DNA from 4 places in the Kitasatospora sp. NPDC015121 genome. Region 4 is predicted to be linked to each of the others. Evidence: riboswitches for the same ligand, from Rfam matches in the RefSeq annotation. Region 4 holds a riboswitch; each other region holds the start of a gene.

Region 1 (3,037 bases), on a different contig from region 4:
TGACGAACAGGTCGTCGCCGACCAGCTGGACCTTGTCGCCCAGCGCGTCGGTGATGGCCTTCCAGCCGTCCCAGTCCGACTCGTCCAGCGGGTCCTCGATGGAGACCAGCGGGTAGTCGGCGACCAGCTCGGCGTAGTACGCGATCAGGTCGGCGGCGGAGAGCGCCTTGCCCTCGAACTGGTAGGCGCCGTCCTTGTAGAACTCGGACGCGGCGACGTCCAGGGCGAGCGCGACGTCCTTGCCCGGGGTGTAGCCGGCCTTCTTGATGGCCTCGGTGATGAGGTCCAGGGCCTCGCGGTTGGAGTCCAGGTTCGGGGCGAAGCCGCCCTCGTCGCCCAGGCCGGTGGAGAGGCCGCGCTCCTTCAGGACGCCCTTGAGGGTGTGGTAGACCTCGACGCCCCAGCGGACGGCCTCGGAGAAGGACTCCGCGCCGATCGGGGCGATCATGAACTCCTGGATGTCGACGTTGGAGTCCGCGTGCGAGCCGCCGTTGAGGATGTTCATCATCGGGACGGGCAGCACGTGGGCGTTCGGGCCGCCCAGGTAGCGGAACAGCGGCAGGTCGCTGGCCTCGGAGGCGGCGTGCGCCACGGCGAGCGAGACGCCGAGGATGGCGTTGGCGCCGAGCGAGGACTTGTCCGGGGTGGCGTCCAGGTCGAGCATGGCCTGGTCGATGAGGCGCTGCTCGGTGGCGTCGTAGCCGACCAGCTCGGGGCCGATCTGCTCGATCACGGCGAGGACGGCCTTCTCGACGCCCTTGCCGAAGTAGCGGTTCTTGTCGCCGTCGCGGAGCTCCAGGGCCTCGAAGGCACCGGTGGAGGCACCCGACGGGACGGCCGCGCGACCGGTGCTGCCGTCGTCGAGACCGACCTCGACCTCGACCGTGGGGTTGCCGCGGGAGTCGAGGATCTCACGGGCTACGACGACATCAATGGACGGCACGAGGCATCTCCTAGCGGAAGCGGATGTGTGGTCGTTACGACCAGAGCCTAGCCCTAGAGCGCCGCTCGACCACTCCCGGCCGGGTCCTGTCTCACGGTGTGGCCGGGCTACTCATCGGTAGTTCACCTGTTTGACGGCCGCCCCGCCGCCCCCGGCGGCGCGAACTGCGCGGCGCGCGCCGGGAGCGGACGGCACGTCAGGGGACGCGGCCCCCGTCGGGGCGGCGGCGGGGCCTCGTCAGGCCGCCGGCCGGTCGCGTCCCGGATGCCGGGACGCCGCGTCCCGCGGGTCAGAGCGCGAGCACCTGGCCGGGGACGATCAGGTCCGGGTCGGCGCCGATCAGCGCGCGGTTGTCCTGGTAGATCCGCTCCCAGCCGCCGGACACCTGCCGCGCGACGGCGATGCCGGAGAGCGTGTCGCCCTCCTGGACGGTGTAGCCGCCGGCGGTCGCGCCCTGCGGGGCGGCCTGCGGGGCGGCGGCGGCCGGGACCTCGGCGGCCTGCGGCTCGGCGGCGGGCCGGGTGGGCTTGGCGGCGGGCTTGGCCGGCTTCGTCGACGGCTGGCCCTTCGGCCGCTGGGGTGCGGTGGGGCGCTCCTCGGAGCGCGAGGCGGCGTCGTCGGAGACGTCGGCGGGCGTGCCGCCCTTGGTGAGTCCGGCCCGCTTGGAGCAGACCGGCCAGGCGCCGGGGCCCTGGGCGGCGAGCACCCGCTCGGCCACCGCGATCTGCTGGGCGCGGCTGGCCTGGTCGGCGCGGGCCGCGTACTGGGCACCGCCGAAGGCGCGCCAGGTGGAGGAGGTGAACTGCAGACCGCCGTAGAAGCCGTTGCCGGTGTTGATGTTCCAGTCGCCGCCGCTCTCGCACTGGGCCACCCGGTCCCAGGTGTCGGCGGGTGCGGCTGCCGCTCCGGTGGCGGCGAGCAGGGGCAGGGCCAGGCCGACCGAGGCCACGCCGGCGGCGGCGATGACCTTCTCGGCCTTGGTACTACGGCGGTGACGGGCAGCGTTGGAGAACAGCACGGGACTTCCTCTCCGCACGCCTGCGAGGTGAGCTGTCGGGTTCGGACCGGGAGGTTGGCCCGGCCGCCGGACGGTCCGGACGCGGCTGCGTCCGCTGCTCGGCGGCTTCACCCCAAGCCGTTGGGACTACGGCGTTCACACTGGTTCCCCCGCTCCTGTCCGGTACCTGGTCGGTGGCCCGGGGACGCGGCGGACAGGACTCGGCGTGCCGCGACCGGGGCCCGCAGCTGCGGGCATGTCGGAGAGTAGGCAAAGCTGACGAGCAATCACAAGCTCATATCACCATGATCACGCCGAAATCACGGATCTTCGATCCACGTACACGAACGATCCCCTTATGTCCGCATTTCTCCCGAGCAGGCGTGCGACGCGCGCCCCCGCCCCGGCGTGTCGTCGGCCCTGCGCGGCGGCGTGTCGCGGGGGTTGAAACGGCGTCAGCGGGGCGTGAAGGAGACCGGGAGGTCGCGCAGACCGCGCATGATCAGCCCGCCCCGCCAGCGCAGCTCGGCCGGATCGGCCGCCAGCCGGAGGTCCGGAAGCCTGGTCAGTAGGCTGCCGATCGCGTACTGCCCCTCAAGCCGGGCCAGCGGGGCGCCGATGCAGTAGTGGATGCCGTGACCGAAACCGAGGTGCGGGTTGTCCGCGCGGGCCAGGTCGAGGGTGTTCTCGGCGGCGAACCGGGCCGGGTCGCGGTCGGCCGCCGCGAGCACCACCAGCACCGGGTCGCCGACCGGGACGTCCACTCCGCCGATGGTCAGCGGGGCGGTGGCGAAGCGCCAGGTCGCCAGCTCCACCGGGCCGTCGTAGCGCAGCAGTTCCTCGACGCCGGTGGCCAGCAGGCCGGACTCGCCGCGGGCCAGCGAGTCCTGGAGCAGCGTGCGCTGGTCCGGGTTCCGCAACAGCGCGTACATGCCATTGCCGATGAGGTTGATGGTGGTCTCGAACCCGGCGAAAAGCAAGATGAAGGCCATCGCCGCGGCCTCGTTCTCGGTGAGGTGCTCGCCGTGGTCGCTCGCCCGGATCAGGCCGGAGATCAGGTCGTCGCCGAGGTCGGCCCGCTTGCGGTGGATCAGGTC
Region 2 (3,037 bases), on a different contig from region 4:
GACCGCGCCGTGCTGCTGGTCTGGCGCCGCTGAACCCCGGCCGCGCGCCGTCCGGACCGCCCCCGTACGCTCTCCGTGCGCGTGCCGTCCGCCCGGGCGCCAACTGTGGTGGAACGGTGTGGAAACGCCCGGCACGGGGTGCCCACGGAGTGTCAAACCCGAACGTTGATCTTCGGCCAATTCCGTTGCCCCACCCGCCCCGTGGGCCACGGCCCGGCCTGCCTGCCGGTTTGCCGCCGCCGACGGTGCGGACCGCCTCCCGCCGACGCTCCGTCAGGACCCGTCCGCTATCGTCGCGGACGGCGGAAATCAGTCCCACCACACGGGTTGGGGCCCCCGGCAACGGGGCAAGTCCTTTACGCACTCCGCACGAGCGACCACACTGAGTCCGGATGGAGTGGTGGGGACACGGGGGGCAGGGGCCGGTTTCCGCCTGGAACCATCGCCGGTTCCGACCCGAATCCCCGCCACGAATCGAGGAAGTGAGTCCCCGTGGCCTTCTCCGTCTCCGCCCTTGTCCTGTTCGGCATCATCGTCTTCATCTTCATCCGCAACAAGCAGCTGAAGGGCGGGCACGCGATCGTCGCCGCGCTGTTCGGCTTCATGCTCAGCCAGTCGACGATGGCCGGGCCGATCCAGCAGTTCCTCGAGTCGGTCTCCAAGGCCATCGCCGGGATCGCCGGCTGACCCGCCGCAGACCCCTCCGCGACCCCTCCGGGGCGGACGCCGGGCCTCCCGTCCCGTCCCGAAGTCCCGCCCGCGGGTGACCAGGGTCACCCATATCGTCACGCCGGGTCCGCGCCCGAACGCGCACGGTGGCCGAAGTCGCCCACTGTACGCGGTTCGTGGGCGCACCGTCATGATCCCGTACGCGCAGCGCGGCCTGCCGACGGCGGAGCGTGACCTGGCGGACCGTCAGCCCCCTCCCGGGTCCGGGAACGGGGCTTTTCGGCGCTTGCCAGCCCCGCGAACCGTGGGTTTTGCTTCCTCCGCAGCCCGGACATCGGCCGGGCGGGCCACCGAGCGGAACGCCTAGTCCTGCCGTCGTTCGGTGCCGACCAGACACCACGCCACGGCAGGAGCGGGGGAACCACAGGTAGTACGCCGGGCCCGGCAACGCACGGGAACGGCTCGGGGTGAAGCCGCGGAGACGCGGCCGGGCAACTCTCGCCCGAACCCGACAGCTCACCTCGCAGGCGTCGGAGAGGAACAGCTTCATGTCCGCTCAGGGCAAGCACCGCAAGCCGCGCCTGGCCACCATCGTCCGCATCGCCATCGCCACCGGCGTGGCCGGTGCCGCGGTCGGCCTCCCGGTCACCGCCGCCTCCGCGCACGGCACCGCCGACCACCACGACGGCGGCCGCTCGTGGGCCAACGTCTCCGTCGACGCGACCCCGGTCGCCGACACCGCCGCCGACGGCGCCGCCCCGGCCGCCGACCAGACCTACCGGGTCGTCTCCGGCGACACCCTCTCCAAGATCGCCACCGCGAAGAACGTGGACGGCGGCTGGGAGAAGCTCTACCAGGACAACCGCTCGGTCATCGGCGGCAACCCGGACCTGATCCGCCCGGGCCAGCAGCTGACCATCGGCGGCCAGGCCGCCGCGGCCGCGCCGAAGGCCTCGTCCTCGGACACCGCCGCCGCGGCCGCGCCGAAGGCCTCGACCGGCACCGCGAAGGCCCAGACCCAGACGAAGACCCAGGCCCAGCCCCAGGCGAAGGCCCAGACCCAGACCCAGACGAAGACCCAGACCCAGAAGTCGACCCCGTCGACCTCCTCGTCCGCGGCCTCGTCCTCCACCGGCACGACCGCCTCCTCCGGCTACGTCGCCCCGGCGCCGGGCAGCGTCACCACCGGCTACAAGGTGGCGGGCTCCAACTGGTCCAGCGGCTACCACACCGGCATCGACTTCCCGGTCTCCACCGGCACCAGCCTGAAGGCGATCGCCAACGGCACCGTGGTCTCGGCCGGCAACGGCGGCGCCTACGGCAACCAGGTCGTCATCAAGCTCGCGGACGGCAAGTACGCCCAGTACGCGCACCTGTCCTCGATCTCGGTCTCGGCCGGCCAGGCGGTCACCGCCGGCCAGCAGATCGGCCTCTCCGGTGCCACCGGCAACGTGACCGGCCCGCACCTGCACTTCGAGATCCGCACCACCCCGGACTACGGCTCCGACGTCGACCCGGTCGCCTACCTGGCGGCCCACGGCGTCAACGTCTGATCCCCGGCACCACCCCGAAGGCCCCGCGCGGACCCCACCGCGCGGGGCCTTCGGCCCGCCGGGTGCGGGCCCCGCGGGCCCGGAACGGCGACGGCCCCGACCGCTGGTGCGGTCGGGGCCGTCGGCCTCGTGGAGCGGGTGACGAGAATCGAACTCGCGTGACCAGTTTGGAAGACTGGGGCTCTACCATTGAGCTACACCCGCAACGGAACGCCCGGCACCGCCACGGGGCGGTGAGGACGGGCCTAGCGTACCTGGTCGGGTCGGTGGATTGCACACTCCTTCCCCGTCCTCGGCTCGGCGTCGGCTCGCCGATATCGCCCCGGTCGGGGGCGGGTCGACGTGTACTCTTCTGCTCGGCACCACGGGGTGTGGCGCAGGTTGGTAGCGCGTCCGCTTTGGGAGCGGAAGGCCGTCGGTTCGAATCCGGTCACCCCGACCGTGTGCGGCAGGGTCTCGTCGGTGGGCGGGGCCCTGTTGTCGTTGCGGCCCGCGCGCCCGTCCCGGGCCGGTCCGTCCGGCCCGACCCCGGTGCCGGGCACAGCCGCTTTCGTGGTACCGGTAGGATGGATCGCTGGCGGTAGTACGGACAGCATTGCAGCCCCAACCGCCTATCGCCCTGACCGCAAGCCCCCTAGGAGACCCAACCGTGAAGAGCGCCGTCGAGACTCTGAACCCGACCCGGGTTCGACTTATCGTCGAGGTGCCCTTCGAGGAGCTCAAGCCCAGCCTCGACGCGGCGTACAAGAAGATCAACCAGCAGGTCACCGTTCCGGGCTTCCGCAAGGGCAAGATCCCGAACAAGGTGATCGACC
Region 3 (3,037 bases), on a different contig from region 4:
CCGTGGCTGGCGTGCGGCACGAACGCGTGGCTGCCGGTGTCGCGGACCACCACGCCCTCGACCACGGTGCCGCGCGAGGTGTCCAGCAGCATGTGGAAGTGCAGCCCGTACCGGCCGAGCACCGGCTCGGTGACCGGCTTCCCGTTCCAGCTGTCCTTGCCGTTCGCCCGCGGCCCGAGCCAGCGCAGCGCGGCGTGCCGGACGTCGGCGGGCCGGCTGGAGGTGAGGTGGACGTGCGCCCGGCCCTGCTCGGTGCCCTCGATCCGGACGTTGCGACTGAGGTTGAGCACCTCCGCGCCGAAGGTCGCCCCGCCACCGATCGCCACCCGCGGGTGGGCGTTCTTCAGCGGACCGGTCAGCGTGACGGTGGCGCCGTCCACCTGCTTGACCGTGACCAGGTCGTACGAGGTGGAGAAGTCGTCCTGGTCGGGCGGCGCGGTGGGGGTGACGGCCAGCTCGTCGCCGGGCTGCCAGCCGGTGGGGGCGGCGGCCAGCCGGATCGTGCTGTCGCCGGGCTTGAGCGCCCCGGCGGCGCGGGCCCAGGCGGTGCGGGGGGCGCCGTCCAGCCGCAGGTAGCCCTGACCGGTGACCCACAGGCCGGTGTCGGTGTCGACGACGGTCATGCCGCCGCCCGCGAAGCGCCGCTCGTCGACGTTCGGGAAGCGCAGGGTGTGGGTGTGCGCGGCGTCGGGGGCGAGCGCCAGGGTGCCGCGCACCTCGACGTTGCCGGCGCTGGCCAGGGTCAGCGACCTGTCGGCGGCGAACACCAGCGAGCCGGTCCGCTCCACCAGCAGCGAGCCGACCTGGGCGTCGGTATCCAGCACCACCCTGTCGGTGATCCGCACCGCGCTGCCGGGGCCGGGCACCTTGCCGCCCCAGCCCTTGGCGTCCGACCAGTTCCGACCGCTCTGGTCGACCGGCGGCGGCAGCGGCGCGGACGGCGCCGGGCTCGCCGGGGCGACGGGCGTGGGGTCGCCGGTGGCGTGCCGGTGGCCGCCTCCGCCGGGCGTGCCGCCCCCGGGCGGGGCCGGCCGGGCCGCGGTCTCGTCCGCTCCCGCCAGGGACTGCCGCAGCACCACTCCCCCGCCGAGCGCCGCCGCCGTCCCGACCGCCAGCCAGGTCAGCATCCTGCGCCGCCCCACCAGCGGCCGCCGGTGCCGGTGCCGACCGGACGGCGCCCGCTCGTCGCTGTTCCGCTGCTCTTCCACCTCGGTCGCCCTCCCGGGGCCCGCAACCCAGAGTCGTCGGGGGCAGCTTAGGCACGGCGACCGCCTGGACACGTCATGTTCCGGGCGGGGTAAGCATCCTGGCGTAGCGGCCCCGGACGCCCGTTCGGGAACGTTCGGTTCCGTCCGATCGCTTCGACTGACGTGTCGTCAACTCGCCCGCACTGTAAGCGGGGAAGCCAGGAACGACGAACCCGACCACCCCGGTGCGGTCATCCGGAGGCGCTTTCCGGACGGAATTCTGACGCCCCGTCCGGAATCGGGCGCGAAAGGCGCACGGAACCGTGGCCCGAGCGCCCCCGCCCTGACATATCCGGATGAAACGGACTGCCCATTCGCCCCTCCGACCGAATGGAGGTCCACCAATCACCCATCTGATGACCAAAGCCCTATAACCCCTAAAAGGGACGCAAGATCCACCCCCGCCTGACGCTCCCGCAGTCCCCGTCGACGGCAAAGGAGTTCCCCCCGGAATTCTTGATCACCTTTTCCGGACCCCCGAAAGGCTTTCTCCGATATTTGCCATCCGCCCTTAAGTCCGCTTAATCTCCTGCCCACGTTCGTGGACACACGGACCCAGCTCACCCGGAACGCCGAGTCCTGCCGCCGGGTGGGTCGGCTCATGCACAACGCACCACGGCAGGGGCGGGGGAACCAGGTAAGTCGCCCCGGGCGGTCGCAGGACCGCACGGGGCTCGGGGTGAAGCCGGGCACACCGCGAGGTGTGCGCGGCCGGGCAACTCCAGCCCGAATCCGACAGCTCACCTCGCAGGCGTGGGAGAGGAACGCTCCTTCATGCTGCCCATCAGCTCCAAGAACGCCCGCCGTCTGATCGCCACCACCGGCGTCGTCGGCATCGGCCTCACGATCCCCTGCCTGACCGCCGGTTCCGCCTCCGCGGCCACCGTCGCCACCTGGGACAAGGTCGCCCAGTGCGAGTCCAGCGGCAACTGGTCGATCAACACCGGCAACGGCTTCTACGGCGGCCTGCAGTTCACCGCCTCCACCTGGGCCGCCTTCGGCGGCACCGCGTACGCCCCGCGGGCCGACCTCGCCACCAAGGACCAGCAGATCGCCACCGCCGAGAAGGTGCTGGCCGTCCAGGGCCCCGGCGCCTGGCCCGTCTGCTCCGTCCAGGCCGGTCTGACCAAGGGCGGCGCGGCCCCCCAGGTCGACACCTCCACCTCCACCTCCTCGAACTCGACCGGCTCCGCGCAGACCAAGACCCCGGCCCCGACCCAGAGCCCGACCCAGTCGCAGTCGCAGTCGCAGTCCAGCGGCTCGGGCAAGTCCCAGCACTCCTGGTCGCAGTCCCGGAACCAGTCCCAGACCCAGGCCCAGGCCCGGCCGCAGGCCGAGCAGAGCACCTCCGCCACCACCGACCACTCGGCCGGCACCTACACCGTGGCGGCGGGCGACTGGCTGTCCGCGATCGCGCAGAGCCAGCACGTCGACGGCGGCTGGCAGAAGCTGTACGACCTGAACCGCTCGGTCCTCACCGAGGGTCCGGACATGATCTACCCGGGCCAGCAGCTCACCCTGGGCGGCACCGCGACCGCGCAGCCGCAGCAGTCCGCCCCGGCCACCAAGTCCTCGACCGGTTCGTCCTCGTCCTCGTCCTCGTACAAGGGCTCGTCCTGGAAGAACGGCCGCAGCGGCGCCGCCACCACCAAGTCCTCGACCACCGCCACGGCGACCACCACCACGGCGGCCACCGAGACCAAGACCGCCACCGCCACCACCGCCACCAAGGCGGCCGGCTCCAAGGCCGCGGCGATCGACTTCGCGCTGTCCAAGCTCGGCCAGGCGTA
Region 4 (3,037 bases):
TGGAGCGAGGTCTCCCAGAGCACGAAGAACAGGGAGACGCCCACTCCGGTGACCCCCTCCAGCACCGCGATCACCCAGACCGGCGCGCCGGAGCCGATGACCACCGCCTGGCAGGAGGCGACCGCCATCGCCACGGCCGCGACGGCCATCGGACGGGCCGGCTTCAGCCGGTAGGCGCACACGTCACCGACGACCGCGCCGACACCGAAGGCGGCGACCACCACGGCCCACGCCCCGGCCCCGCCCCACTCGCGCTTCGCCAGCAGCGGCCCGACGACGAACACCGAGGGCAGCACCACCACGTGGTAGACGGCTATCGCCAGCATCCCCGACCACACCCACGTCCGGCCGCGCACGTGCCGCCAGCCGATCCGCAGTTCGGCCAGGAAGCCCAGCCGCTCGACCGGCTCCGCGCCCTCGGCGGCCCCGGCCCCGCGACCCACGCCGCCGTCACCGACCGCGCCCAGCCGGGCCAGCACGGCGGCGCTGGCCGCGAAGCTCGCCGCGTCCACCGCCAGCGCGCCGCCCGGACCGACCAGGACGATCAGCACGCTGGCCAGCGCCGGACCGGCCACCAGGCTGGCCGACTGCACGAACCCGCGCAGGGCGTTCGCCTCGCGCAGCCGGTCGGCGGGGACGAGCAGGGGCAGCAGGCCGGTGGAGGCGGGCAGGAAGAAGGCGTCCGCCACGCCGAACACCGCCGTCAGCGCCGCCAGCAGCCCGACCCGGGCGGTGCCGGTGAGCAGCAGGACGGCGATGGCCGCCTGGACGGCGCAGCGCACCAGGTCGGAGGCCAGCATGATCCGCTGTCTGGGCAGCCGGTCCGCCCAGACGCCGCCCGCGAGCGTGAACACCAGCAGCGGGAGCAGCCCCGCCGTGGCGACCAGGCCGACGTCGGTGGCCGAGTCGCTGATCGACAGCACGGCGAAGGGCAGCGCCACGAACGACACCCGGTCGCCCAGGACCGACAGCGACTGGCCGACGAACAACCTGGCGAACCGGCGCTCGACGCGGAGCACTTCGGGGACCAGCACGCGCACGGGAGTTCCTCCACGGACTCGGTGACACGCCCGCGGGGAGAGCGAGCAGGGTGATCGTAGGAAGTCCGACGACGCCCTGTCGCGCCGTTTATCCACAACACGGAAAATGCCCGCTTTGGCCCCGACTTGCGCCCGGTCGAAGGAACTTGACGCCCCGGGCCTCCCGCCCCGGCACGCCGGGATCCCGCCGGCCCCGCTCCGGTCCCGCCGCCCGCCCCGCTCCGGTCCCGCCGGTCGGCCGCACTTCTCCAGCCGACCGACCGACGATGCGCCCCACGGGGCGTCCGCCGCCCGAGAGATCGTCAACAGGTCGCCCACACACCAGGCGGACACCGCCGTGACGCAGGCGTGATCCGGGCGCGACGAGCTTGTGATTGCCACGTTCGAGTGAATAGGCTCCTCCCTGCCCGCACCGCCGGGCCCCGCAGCGCGACAACGCCGAGCCCTGTCCACCGCGCTTCCGGGTCGACCACCACAACCCTTGGACAGGGGCGGGGGAACCACGTTCGTTGCCGTTCCCCACGGCTAGGGGTGAAGCCGTCCGCGCCGGGTGACCGGGGTGCGGCGGCCGGGCCTCCCTCCCGGTCCGAACCCGACAGCTCACCTCGCAGGCGTGCGGAGAGGATCTCGCATGCTCTTCACGGGTTCGGGACGTCATCGCCGGCAGAGCCAGGCGGAGAAGACCGCCGAGCGCGCGATCGCGGCGGCCGGCGTGGCCGGCGTCGGCATCGCCCTGCCGCTGCTCGCCGTGACCGGTGCGCACGCCGCGCCCAGCGCGGTCTGGGACCGGGTCGCCGAGTGCGAGAGCGGAGGGGACTGGGACTCCAACGCGGGCAACGGCCTCTACGGCGGCCTGCAGATCAACGCCCAGCGCTGGACCGACTACGGCGGCACCCAGTACGCCCCGCTGCCGGACGGCGCCACCCGCAGCCAGCAGATCGCCGTCGCCGAGCGCATCCTGGCGACCGAGGGCCCGTCGCCCTGGTCCGGTTGCGCGGACGGGGCCGGGCTGGGCACCGCCAGCGCGCCGGGCGTCGTGGACGACAACGACTCGGCGAACGAGACGGGTTCGCTGCGCGGCGCCCGCGGCGTCGCGGCGGTCAACGCCGCCCCGGACGGCAGCACCGCCCCGGCGGACGGCACCGCGCCGGTGTTCTCCGGCCTGCCCGGCTACGACCCGGTCTCGCACGTGTACTGGTACGAGAAGAACGGCGCCTGGTTCTGGACCAGCCACCGGAGCCTGTACGAGCGCTACATGCAGTTGACGCACCCGCAGCCGCAGCCGAGCACGCCCGCCCCGGGCGCCCCGGCGACCACCCCGGTCCCCGGCACCTCGGCCACGCCCGCTCCGGACGCCTCGGCCACGCCGACCGTCCCGCCGGCCTCCCCCGGCACCCCGCTGGTGCCCACCGATCCGACCAGCGACCCGACCACCGACCCGACCGCCACGCCCACCCCGGGCACCCCGGGCACCCCCGCCGACGGCGGCACCGGCAGCGGCGGGAACGGGAACGGCAGCGGCCTGGTGCCCACCGCCCCGGCGGTCCCGAGCCCGGGCGGCTCGACCGCGCCCGCTCCGGACGCCCCGGCCACGCCGGACGCCCCCACGGCCCCGGCGACGAGCGCGACCCCGTCGGTCTCCGCGTCCACGCCCGCGGACGCGGTGGCGGACGCGACCGGCACCCCGGCGGCCCCGGCCACCGGGTCCGCGCAGCCGTACACCGTCGGCCCGGGCGACTCCCTGGCCTCGATCGCCCGCCACCACGCCGTGGACGGCGGCTGGTCCGAGCTCTACAAGTCGAACCAGCAGGTGGTCGGCGAGGACCCGGACCTGATCCGCCCGGGCCAGGTGCTGGACCTGAAGTGACGCCCGGCCGGGCCGGCCGCCGTCACTTGGGGACGGCGGCCAGCCCGGTGCAGCCGCGCAGGCCGTCGCGGCGCTGCTGGGCGGCCTTCGCGGCGTTCCCGTTCTGCGGGACGGGCACGCCCCGGCCGTC

Evidence for each region. A riboswitch is a leader RNA that binds a small molecule or an ion and turns the genes downstream of it on or off. The one in region 4 is predicted to bind cyclic di-AMP.
Region 1: it holds a riboswitch for cyclic di-AMP, as region 4 does, so the genes downstream of both, ACZ3J7_RS22760 (transglycosylase family protein) here and ACZ3J7_RS28380 (transglycosylase family protein) in region 4, are expected to answer to the same signal.
Region 2: it holds a riboswitch for cyclic di-AMP, as region 4 does, so the genes downstream of both, ACZ3J7_RS05680 (M23 family metallopeptidase) here and ACZ3J7_RS28380 (transglycosylase family protein) in region 4, are expected to answer to the same signal.
Region 3: it holds a riboswitch for cyclic di-AMP, as region 4 does, so the genes downstream of both, ACZ3J7_RS38100 (transglycosylase family protein) here and ACZ3J7_RS28380 (transglycosylase family protein) in region 4, are expected to answer to the same signal.

What each region holds. Positions count from the first base shown of each region.
Region 1 covers NZ_JBVHEH010000014.1:264,320-267,356, forward strand. Annotated here, with positions in the region: gene eno (phosphopyruvate hydratase) at 1-943, opposite strand, end outside; gene ACZ3J7_RS22760 (transglycosylase family protein) at 1,233-1,961, opposite strand; cyclic di-AMP (ydaO/yuaA leader) riboswitch at 1,965-2,163, opposite strand; gene ACZ3J7_RS22765 (cytochrome P450 family protein) at 2,396-3,037, opposite strand, start outside.
Region 2 covers NZ_JBVHEH010000003.1:376,890-379,926, reverse strand. Annotated here, with positions in the region: gene ACZ3J7_RS05690 (SpoIIE family protein phosphatase) at 1-33, shown strand, start outside; gene ACZ3J7_RS05685 (hypothetical protein) at 493-687, shown strand; cyclic di-AMP (ydaO/yuaA leader) riboswitch at 1,059-1,212, shown strand; gene ACZ3J7_RS05680 (M23 family metallopeptidase) at 1,218-2,222, shown strand; tRNA gene ACZ3J7_RS05675 (tRNA-Gly) at 2,353-2,426, opposite strand; tRNA gene ACZ3J7_RS05670 (tRNA-Pro) at 2,588-2,661, shown strand; gene tig (trigger factor) at 2,872-3,037, shown strand, end outside.
Region 3 covers NZ_JBVHEH010000048.1:21,992-25,028, reverse strand. Annotated here, with positions in the region: gene ACZ3J7_RS38105 (hypothetical protein) at 1-1,208, opposite strand, end outside; cyclic di-AMP (ydaO/yuaA leader) riboswitch at 1,847-2,016, shown strand; gene ACZ3J7_RS38100 (transglycosylase family protein) at 2,022-3,037, shown strand, end outside.
Region 4 covers NZ_JBVHEH010000021.1:53,682-56,718, reverse strand. Annotated here, with positions in the region: gene ACZ3J7_RS28385 (MFS transporter) at 1-1,040, opposite strand, end outside; cyclic di-AMP (ydaO/yuaA leader) riboswitch at 1,501-1,668, shown strand; gene ACZ3J7_RS28380 (transglycosylase family protein) at 1,672-2,907, shown strand; gene ACZ3J7_RS28375 (CapA family protein) at 2,930-3,037, opposite strand, start outside.